DNA from 3 places in the Knoellia sp. LjRoot47 genome. Region 3 is predicted to be linked to each of the others. Evidence: predicted binding sites of a transcription regulator. Region 3 holds the regulator's gene; each other region holds the start of a gene.
The links. Region 3 encodes HrcA, which represses chaperone genes, less so after heat shock. Its sites were predicted from a motif close to TTNGCACTCGNNNNNNNCGAGTGCNAA; they were not measured.

Region 1: the regulator HrcA is predicted to act here: its motif matches at 1,668-1,694, upstream of groES (co-chaperone GroES).
Region 2: the regulator HrcA is predicted to act here: its motif matches at 1,120-1,146, upstream of groL (chaperonin GroEL).

Annotation. Positions count from the first base shown of each region.
Region 1 covers NZ_CAXUQS020000001.1:1,950,582-1,953,853, reverse strand. The annotation lists gene groL (chaperonin GroEL) at 1-970, opposite strand, end outside; gene groES (co-chaperone GroES) at 1,217-1,510, opposite strand; gene ACSQ11_RS09550 (GNAT family N-acetyltransferase) at 1,822-2,652, shown strand; gene ACSQ11_RS09545 (SpoIID/LytB domain-containing protein) at 2,707-3,272, shown strand, end outside.
Region 2 covers NZ_CAXUQS020000001.1:1,758,065-1,761,336, forward strand. The annotation lists gene ACSQ11_RS08670 (hypothetical protein) at 1-200, shown strand, start outside; gene ACSQ11_RS08675 (hypothetical protein) at 326-937, shown strand; gene groL (chaperonin GroEL) at 1,265-2,890, shown strand; gene ACSQ11_RS08685 (ABC transporter ATP-binding protein) at 3,049-3,272, shown strand, end outside.
Region 3 covers NZ_CAXUQS020000001.1:2,616,036-2,619,307, reverse strand. The annotation lists gene ACSQ11_RS12645 (16S rRNA (uracil(1498)-N(3))-methyltransferase) at 1-238, opposite strand, end outside; gene dnaJ (molecular chaperone DnaJ) at 267-1,400, opposite strand; gene hrcA (heat-inducible transcriptional repressor HrcA) at 1,477-2,508, opposite strand; gene ACSQ11_RS12630 (DUF3097 domain-containing protein) at 2,578-3,272, shown strand, end outside.

The DNA.
Region 1 (3,272 bases), 670 kb from region 3:
TGACGACGACGCGACGGGCCTGGCCGAGCACGGTGAGGTCGGCGGTGTCGAGCTTGAGCCCGACCTCCTCGGCGATGACCTGGCCACCGGTGAGGACGGCCATGTCCTGGAGCATCGCCTTGCGGCGGTCACCGAAGCCGGGCGCCTTGACGGCGGCGACGTTGAACGTGCCGCGAATCTTGTTGACGACCAGCGTCGACAGGGCCTCCCCGTCGATGTCCTCGGCGATGATGAGCAGCGGCTTGCCCGACTGCACGACCTTCTCGAGGACCGGCAGGACGTCGGCGATGGCCGAGATCTTGCCCTGGTTGATGAGGATGTAGGCGTCCTCGAGGACGGCCTCCATGCGCTCGGGGTCGCTGACGAAGTAGGGCGAGATGTAGCCCTTGTCGAACTGCATGCCCTCGGTGAACTCGAGCTCGGTGGCGGCGGTCGAGGACTCCTCGACGGTGATGACGCCGTCCTTGCCGACCTTGTCGAACGCGTCGGCGATGGTGGCGCCGATCTCCTTGTCCTGGGCGGACAGGGAGGCGACGGAGGCGATCTCGTCCTTGCCGTCGACGTCGCGAGCGGTCTCGAGCAGCTTGGCGGACACGGCCTCGACGGCCTTGTCCATGCCGCGCTTGAGACCGGCGGGGGCCGCACCGGCGGTGACGTTGCGCAGGCCCTCGCGGACCATGGCCTGGGCGAGGACGGTCGCGGTGGTCGTCCCGTCACCGGCGACGTCGTTGGTCTTGGTCGCGACCTCCTTGGCGAGCTGCGCGCCGAGGTTCTCGTAGGAGTCCTCGAGCTCGACCTCGCGCGCGATGGTCACGCCGTCGTTGGTGATCGTGGGGGCGCCCCACTTCTTGTCGATGACGACGTTGCGGCCCTTGGGGCCGAGCGTCACCTTGACGGCGTTGGCGAGGGCGTCAACGCCCCGCTCGAGCGCCTTGCGGGCGGAGTCGTTGAACTCCAGTTCCTTGGCCATGAATGTCCTTCTGTTGTCGTTGCGTCTGCGTCGGCGGTGGCTCTAGCAGCCGTTCACGCAGACGCAAGCAGGGTGTGAAGCGCGTATGCCGTGGGCTCACCGTGGGAGGTGCGCCCACGGCATACGTGGTGGTTCTTATGAGGACAGCCGACTGAGTCCTTCCGTCGGCTTCCTCACCGCTGCGGGCCGCCCACGCAGAGCGTGGGACCCAGGGCGCTGGGCGCCCTGCGTTGCCTTCGCGGCTCGTCAGCCGACGATGGCGAGGATGTCGCGGGCGCTCAGGATGAGGTACTCCTGGCCGCCGTGCTTGACCTCGGTGCCGCCGTACTTGCTGTAGATGACGCGGTCGCCGACGGTGACGTCGAGCGGGACGCGGTTGCCGTTGTCGTCGATGCGACCGGGGCCGACCGCGAGGACCTCGCCCTCCTGGGGCTTCTCCTTCGCGGTGTCCGGGATGACGAGACCGGACGCCGTGGTCTGCTCGGCCTCGAGCGACTTGATGACGATGCGGTCCTCGAGCGGCTTGATGGAAACCGACACTGTGTGACCTCCCCTTTGGGATGAGTCGAAGGTGGACAAGATGCAGTTCGTGCGCCATGTGGCCGGTGGTCGAGCTCGCCGTCGCGGGGGTCGAGTCGGTCGGCCTGCGCTGGCACTCACCGAGGGTGAGTGCCAATGACCCAAATCTAGGCTCGCGCTGGCACTCGGTCAACCTGAGTGCCAGACCTCGGGCTCCGTGTTCGCCGTGGGCGCACTCGCGCAAGCCCGGCGTGTGGGCTGGCGTGGGGCCTCCACGCGTGGGGCGGCAAATCGGTTGCGGCCCGGCCCGCGGTGCCGCGAGGCTCCTGCGCATGACCGATGCCGACCGCTCCGCCCTGCTCGCCGCCTACGACGCCCAGCTCCGTCGTGAGGCCGAGGTGCCGTCGGCACTGTCGTTCACCGAGCTCGGCCCGCTCGTCCTCGCGACGTACCTGGGCGGGCGCGGCTTCATCACCTACCGCAGCCTCGACACCGAGGCGGGGCCGGCGACCGAGGACTCGGTCCGCGAGCTCGTCGCCGCAGCCGTCGAGTACTACCGCCGCGACCCCGAGGTCGCCAAGGTGGAGTGGAAGACGCGAGGGCACGACCACGCGCCGGGCCTGCACGAGGCGCTGCTGGCAGCCGGGTTCGAGGCGGAGGAGAGCGAGTCGGTCATGGTCGGCGACGCCGCCCTGCTCGCCGTCGACGTCGACCTGCCCGAGGGCGTGGTCGTCCGGCAGGTCACCGACGAGGACGACGTCCGGCGGATGCTCGCGCTGCAGGCCGAGGTGTTCGGCGACAGCGCCGAGGAAGCCGCGGCCCACGACGAAGAGGTCCTGCACCGCCTCCGCACCCGCGACGACATGGAGATGTGGGTGGCGGAGGTCGACGGTGAGGTCGTGAGCGCCGGACGGCTCGAGCCCGTCGACGGCACGGAGTTCGCGGGGGTCTGGGGAGGCGCGACGCGGCCCGAGTTCCGGGGCCGAGGCATCTACCGCGCCCTCACGGCGGCACGGGCCCGTTCGGCGATCGCCCACGGCAAGCGCTGGATCAACAGCGACTCGACCGAGTTCTCGCGCCCGATCCTCGAGCGGAGCGGTCTGGTCAAGGTCACGACGACGACGCCGTACGTCTGGAGCCGCGGGGGCGCGGACACAGCTTGATATCGATTGGGTGACATCCGGTCCGTCGCCGGCCCCGGGCGGCATGCTGACGGCGTGAAAAAGTTCCCCCTCGCCGCCGCGCTCGCGGCCACCGCTGTCGTGACCGCTCCCCTGCTCGCCGTCGCGACGCCCGCCGCTGCGGCGGCCACGACCGGGGTCCCGGGCGCCGCTCCCGTCGCCGGTGCGGCCGTTGCGCCGGCCGTTGCGCCCGCCGCCGCGACGCCCGCCGCCGAGCTCGTCCCGGCTGCCGGCTCCTTGGCGACGCAGACGTCGGGCACGACCGCCGGCACCTCGACGCGGACCGCGGCGGTCACCGGACCGGTGGTCGGGCTGCAGGGGCGTGGGTTCGGTCACGGACGCGGCATGTCGCAATGGGGAGCTCGCGGGGCAGCGAGCCAGGGGAAGACCGCCGCCCAGATCCTCGACTTCTACTACCCCGGCACCGTGACGGCGAGCGTCGGTAACCCCGAGGTCCGTGTCCGCCTCACCGCCATGGGCACCCTCCCCACGGAGGTCCAGGCCAAGACCGGTCTCGTCCTCACGGACGGGACGTGCACCGACCTGCTCGCGACGCCGAACACCTCTTGGTGGCGCGCCTCGCCGAAGCTCGGTGGCGGGTT
Region 2 (3,272 bases), 860 kb from region 3:
CAGTGCCCACCACGGTCGACGTCGCCGTCGATCTTCACGCAGCCGGCCGGCTGACGCGAGAGGTCTACGAGCAGTCCGACGAGACCGGCGGGACCTACACCGTGGTGGTGCGGCAGCGCGCGGCCATCGGCTCCGTGACCTACAACGGGGTCCGCGTCACGGGCGTGACGGGTCACGTCCTCACCCAGACCCGGCGCTGAGCGAACGAGCCACGACTCTGCTCGACGTCGGACGCAACCTCGGGAGGGCTCGTGTCGTAGTGATGGTCAGGAGCTCCGCAGGGGTGGCTCACGAACGGCCTCGTGCCGGAACCAGGGGGAACGTCATGTCTCGTATCACTGTTCGCACCATTGCCGCGGTGGGCGCCGCGGCTGCAGCATCGATGGCCATCGTCACGCCGGCTCACGCCGCCGGCGTCACCGTGTCCGAGTCGGTGGAGACCAGCTGGCACGTGGTCGGCGTCTTCGCCGGGATTCCCGGCAATGTCCACACTGGCAACATCGTCGTGACCGACGGGACGGCCCTCGACGGCAGCCCGTACACCAGCGCGTGGGTCTCCTTCGCCGACTGGCAGTGCCCCGCGGTCACCACGTCCCCGGACTCGGGGGAGTGCACCAGGATGCGCGGCACCGACAGCAACGGTGAGGACTCGGGCGCTGCGGTGACCCTCGGCCCCAAGCTCGGCGCGGCCACGGTCGACACGACCTTCGCCTCGGGCTGGAGTACGCCCACGGGCTGGGTCGCGGCCGACATCACCATCGACCTCGACCTCGTCGGGACGGGCAGGGTCGCGCGGAAGGTGGACCGGCTCGAGGCCGCGGAGGGCGGCTGGTACGTCGCGGCAACCCAGTCCCGGTCGGCGTCCGTGAGGGGCACGGTGGCCGGCGTCCCCGTCGACGGTGGTACCGCGCGCCTGGTGCGCACGACGAACCGCTGACCCGCCGCACGCCCGGCCGCTGACCACGAGGTGGCCCGACAGGAGCAGAGGTTGGCGAGCCGAGCACCGATGGGTGCTCGGCTCGTCACTTTCTGCGCGTCTCGGGCGAGCTGCCCTCGCGAGGTGGGCGGACGGCATACCGGGGCGTTTGCACTCTCCACCTGAGAGTGCCAATAATGGCGTTAGCACTCTCCGCGTGAGAGTGACAAATCCTGGCCAGACCGGTGAGGGTCGGCACGCGTGCATGACATGAGGCACGCGCGCTCGGCTCGTCCGTCGCGGGCACCATCTGGCCACCACCTTCGTCGTGTGGGAGGAACCACCCGAATGGCCAAGATCATCGCTTTTGATGAAGAGGCTCGCCGCGGTCTCGAGCGAGGAATGAACATCCTCGCCGACGCCGTCAAGGTCACCCTGGGTCCCAAGGGCCGCAACGTCGTGCTGGAGAAGAAGTGGGGCGCCCCCACGATCACCAACGACGGTGTGTCCATCGCCAAGGAGATCGAGCTCGACGACCCCTACGAGAAGATCGGCGCCGAGCTGGTCAAGGAGGTCGCCAAGAAGACCGACGACGTCGCCGGTGACGGCACGACGACGGCGACCGTCCTCGCCCAGGCACTCGTCAAGGAGGGCCTGCGCAACGTTGCCGCCGGCGCCAACCCGATGGCGCTCAAGCGCGGCATCGAGAAGGCCGTCGCGGCCGTCTCGGACGAGCTGCTCGCCAACGCCAAGGACGTCGAGACCAAGGAGCAGATCGCTGCCACCGCCTCGATCTCCGCTGCTGACCCCCAGATCGGCGAGATGATCGCCGAGGCCATGGACAAGGTCGGCAAGGAAGGCGTCATCACCGTCGAGGAGAGCAACACCTTCGGCCTCGAGCTCGAGCTCACCGAGGGCATGCGCTTCGACAAGGGCTACATCAGCCACTACTTCGTCACCGACGCCGAGCGCATGGAGACCGTCCTCGACGACCCGTACGTCCTCGTCGTCAACTCCAAGATCGGCTCGATCAAGGACCTGCTGCCCCTCCTCGAGAAGGTCATGCAGTCCGGCAAGCCGCTCCTCATCATCGCCGAGGACGTCGAGGGCGAGGCCCTGTCGACGCTCGTCGTCAACAAGATCCGTGGCACGTTCAAGTCGGTCGCCGTCAAGGCTCCCGGCTTCGGCGACCGCCGCAAGGCCATGCTGGCCGACATCGCCATCCTCACCGGTGGCCAGGTCATCTCCGAGGAGGTCGGGCTCAAGCTCGACACCGCCGAGCTCGACCTGCTCGGCAAGGCCCGCAAGGTCGTCGTCACCAAGGACGAGACGACCATCGTCGAGGGCTCGGGCGACGCCGACCAGATCCAGGGTCGCGTCAACCAGATCCGCGCCGAGATCGAGAAGTCGGACTCCGACTACGACCGCGAGAAGCTCCAGGAGCGCCTCGCCAAGCTCGCCGGCGGCGTCGCCGTCATCAAGGCGGGCGCGGCCACCGAGGTCGAGCTCAAGGAGCGCAAGCACCGCATCGAGGACGCCGTGCGCAACGCCAAGGCTGCCGTCGAGGAGGGGATCGTCGCCGGTGGTGGCGTCGCCCTGCTCCAGGCCGGCAAGGCTGCGTTCGACAAGCTCGAGCTCGAGGGTGACGAGGCGACCGGCGCCAACATCGTGCGTGTCGCGATCAGCGCCCCGCTCAAGCAGATCGCCATCAACGGCGGTCTCGAGGGTGGCGTCGTGACCGAGAAGGTGTCGAACCTCGAGTCCGGCTGGGGCCTCAACGCCGCCACTGGCGAGTACGTCGACCTCATCGCGGCCGGCATCATCGACCCGGCCAAGGTGACGCGCTCCGCGCTGCAGAACGCCGCGTCGATCGCCGCGCTGTTCCTCACGACCGAGGCCGTCATCGCCGACAAGCCCGAGAAGGCTGCGCCGGCGATGCCCGGTGGCGACGAGATGGGTGGCATGGGCTTCTGATCTCCTGATCAGGACTCCACGGCACACGCCAACACGAGGGCGGTCTCCCCACGGGGAGGCCGCCCTCCTGCGTCCCCTGTCCTGTCAGGGTTCTCTCAGGGTCGCGTCGGGGACAAACCCCCTGCCCGTATGCCGTCCGCGCGCCTAGCGTGGTCGGCATGACCACTGACCTCGCTCCCGAGCGCAGCGCCGCGACGGCACCGCCGAAGGTGGCTGCCCGCGTCACCGACCTCATCAAGACCTACGGCTCCGGCGACACCGCCGTCACGGCCCTCAAGGGTGTCAGCCTCGACATCGCCGCCGGGGAGTTCACCGCCATCATGGGCCCGTCGGGCTCGGGCAAGTCCACGCTCATGCACTGCGCGGCCGGGCTCGACTCGGT
Region 3 (3,272 bases):
CGGGCTCGGGCTCGACGTCGACCGTGTCGACCCGCAGCGACAGCTCGGCGCGCTCGACGGACTCGACCTCGCCGGTGACGACGCGTCCGGCGCCGTCGGCGAGGCGCAGGCGCTCCCCCGGCTGGGTGCGCCGGACCGTGACCGCGTGCCGGCCCTCGGGACCGTCGAGCACGATGACGTCGCCGGGGCTCGTCGCGTCGAGGCTGCCGGCGGCCACGAGGTAGAGCGCCAGGCTCATCGCCCGTTCCCCTCCCCCACTCCCGGCATCAGCGGGCCTTGAAGGCGTCGCGCAGCTTGCCGAAGATCGAGCCGTCCGCCGGGTTGGCGATGTGGCCGGTGGGCTTCTCCTCGTCGCGCAGGGTGGCCAGGCGCCGGAGGAGCTCCTCCTGCTCGGCGTTGAGCCGCGTCGGCGTCGCCACCATCGCGTGGACGATGATGTCGCCGCGACCCGAGCCACGCAGGTGCGTGACACCGAGGCCACGCAGCAGGATCTGCTCACCGGACTGGGTACCGGCGCGGATGTCGAGCTCCTGCTCGCCGTCGAAGGTCTCGAACGGGATCGACGCACCGAGCGCGGCCGCCGTCATCGGCAGCTCGACCGTCGCGTGGAGGTCGTCGCCCTGGCGCTGGAACCGCTGGTCGCGGCGGACGGCCACCTCGACGTAGAGGTCGCCGGACGGGCCGGCGCCGGGGCCGACCTCGCCCTCGCCGGCGAGCTGGATCCGGGTGCCGGTGTCGACGCCCGCGGGGACACGGATGGTCAGGGTGCGACGAGTGCGGACGCGGCCGTCGCCGGAGCACTCGTAGCAGGGTGCCTCGATGACCTGGCCCGTCGCCTGGCAGTTGACGCACGGCCGGGAGGTCATGACCTGGCCGAGGAAGCTGCGCTGCACGCTCTGGACCTGACCCTGCCCCTGGCAGACGTCACAGGTGCGGGTGCCCGTGCCGGGCTGGGTGCCGGCGCCGTGGCAGGTGCCACAGCCCTCGGCGGTGTCGATCGTCAGCTCCTTCTCGGCGCCGAAGACCGCGTCGACGAGGTCGAGGTCGAGGCGCACGAGCGCGTCCTGTCCCCGCGACTGGCGCGAGCGGGGGCCGCGCCCCTGCGCCGCACCGGCGCCGGCGCCGAAGAAGGCGTCCATGACGTCGCTGAACGAGAAGCCCTGTCCGAAGCCGGCCGCACCGGCACCGGAATAGGGGTCGGCGCCCATGTCGTAGCTGCGCTTCTTCTCGGCGTCGGAGAGCACGTCGTAGGCCTGGGAGACCCTCTTGAACTGCTCCTCGGCCTCGGGGCCGGAGTTGACGTCGGGGTGCAGCTTGCGGGCCGCGCGGCGATAGGCCTTCTTGATGTCGTCGGCGGATGCGTCACGGGCCACGCCGAGGTCGGCGTAGTAGTCGTTCACTTCGGAGGACGTCCTTCGCTGGGGGCTGTTCGGTTCAGGGAATGCGGCTGGAGGTGCAAGGCCGGGGACGACCCGGTCATTCCGCGAGGATCCGGCTGACGTAGGTCGCGACGGCACGCACCGCGGCCATCGTCGTCGGGTAGTCCATGCGCGTCGGGCCGACGACACCGAGACCGGCCACGAGGTCGGACCCCGTGCCGTAGCCCGAGGTGACGAGCGACGTGGTGTGCAAGCCGGCATACGGGTTCTCGGCACCGATCCGGACGGCGACGGCCGAACCCTGCTCGGTCACCGTACCGAGGAGCTTGAGGAGGACCACGTGCTCCTCGAGGGCCTCGAGGACCGGCCCGATGGAGCTCGGGAAGTCCTCGCCGGCACGCACGAGGTTGGAGGTGCCGGCCATGACGACCCGCTCCTCGCGCTGCTCGACGAGCACCTCGGTGAGCTCGGCGGCGATGGCGGCGAGCAGGCCACGCGCACCGGGGTCGACCTGGGTCGGCAGCTCGCCGAGCCCGCCGGCGGCGTCGGCCAGCGTCTTGCCGACCGTCGCGCCGTTGACGTCGGACCGCAGCGAGGACAGCATCCGCTCGGTCGCCGGGTCGGCGAGGTCCATGCCGGTCTCGAGGACACGCTGCTCGACGCGGCCGGTCGTCGTGATGAGGACGACGAGCAGCCGCGAGGCGCCGAGGGGCACGAGCTCGATGTGGCGGACCGACGAGCGGGTGAGCGACGGGTACTGGACGACGGCGACCTGACGGGTCAGCGACGCGAGCAGCCGCACGGTGCGGTCGACGACGTCGTCGAGGTCGATGGCCCCGTCGAGCAGCGTGCTGATGGCGCGTCGCTCGGCACCGCTCAGTGGCTTGAGCGTGCTGAGCCGGTCGACGAAGAGCCGGTAGCCGGCGTCCGTGGGGATGCGGCCCGCGCTCGTGTGCGGGGCCGCGATGAGCCCCTCCTCCTCGAGGACGGCCATGTCGTTGCGCACGGTTGCTGCGGAGACGCCGAGGGAGTGGCGCTCCAGGAGGGCCTTGGAGCCCACCGGTTCGGACGTCTCGACGTAGTCCTGGACGATCGCCCGCAGCACCGCGAGCCGACGGTCCTCACTCATGTGCGACACCTCCTTCCGCGCTGGCACTCATGCTTGGTGAGTGCCAATTCTACGTCTACCCTCGCGCACGTGACTGATCGCTACGGGCAGGACGTGCTCTCCGGGGACTGGAAGGCGCCGCGCGGCGGCCGATCCACCCCCCTCGCCGCCGAGATGGGTGTCGTCGTCGAGGACGTCGAGACCGGCTGGGTCGGTGCCGTCGTCCGCGTCGAGAAGGCCGGTGGCATCCAGGTCGTCCACCTCGAGGACCGTCGGGGCCGCACGAAGGCGTTCCCGCTCGGGCCGGGGTTCCACGTCGACGGCCGCCCCGTCACGCTGACCAGGCCGACCGCGGCCAGCTCGGCGCAGCTCTCCGCCGCCCGTCAGGCCGCCTCGCGCACCGCGAGCGGGTCACGGGCCGTCGCCCACGCACCCGCCAGGGTCGCGAGCGCCTCGCGGATCTTCGTCGAGGGCACCCACGACGCCGAGCTCGTCGAGAAGGTCTGGGGCCACGACCTGCGGGTCGAGGGTGTCGTCGTCGAGCCGCTCGACGGCGTCGACGACCTCGAGGCCGCGATCCGCGACTTCCGGCCGGGTCCGGGCAAGCGCATGGGCGTCCTCGTCGACCACCTCGTCACCGGCACGAAGGAGACGCGGGTCGTCGAGTCGGCCTCACGGCTGCAGCCGTACGCCCCGCACGTGCTCATCGTGGGCCACCCCTACGTCGACGTGTGGCAGTCGGTCCGCCCTGAGCGGCTGGGGATGTCGCAGTGGCCGGTCATCCC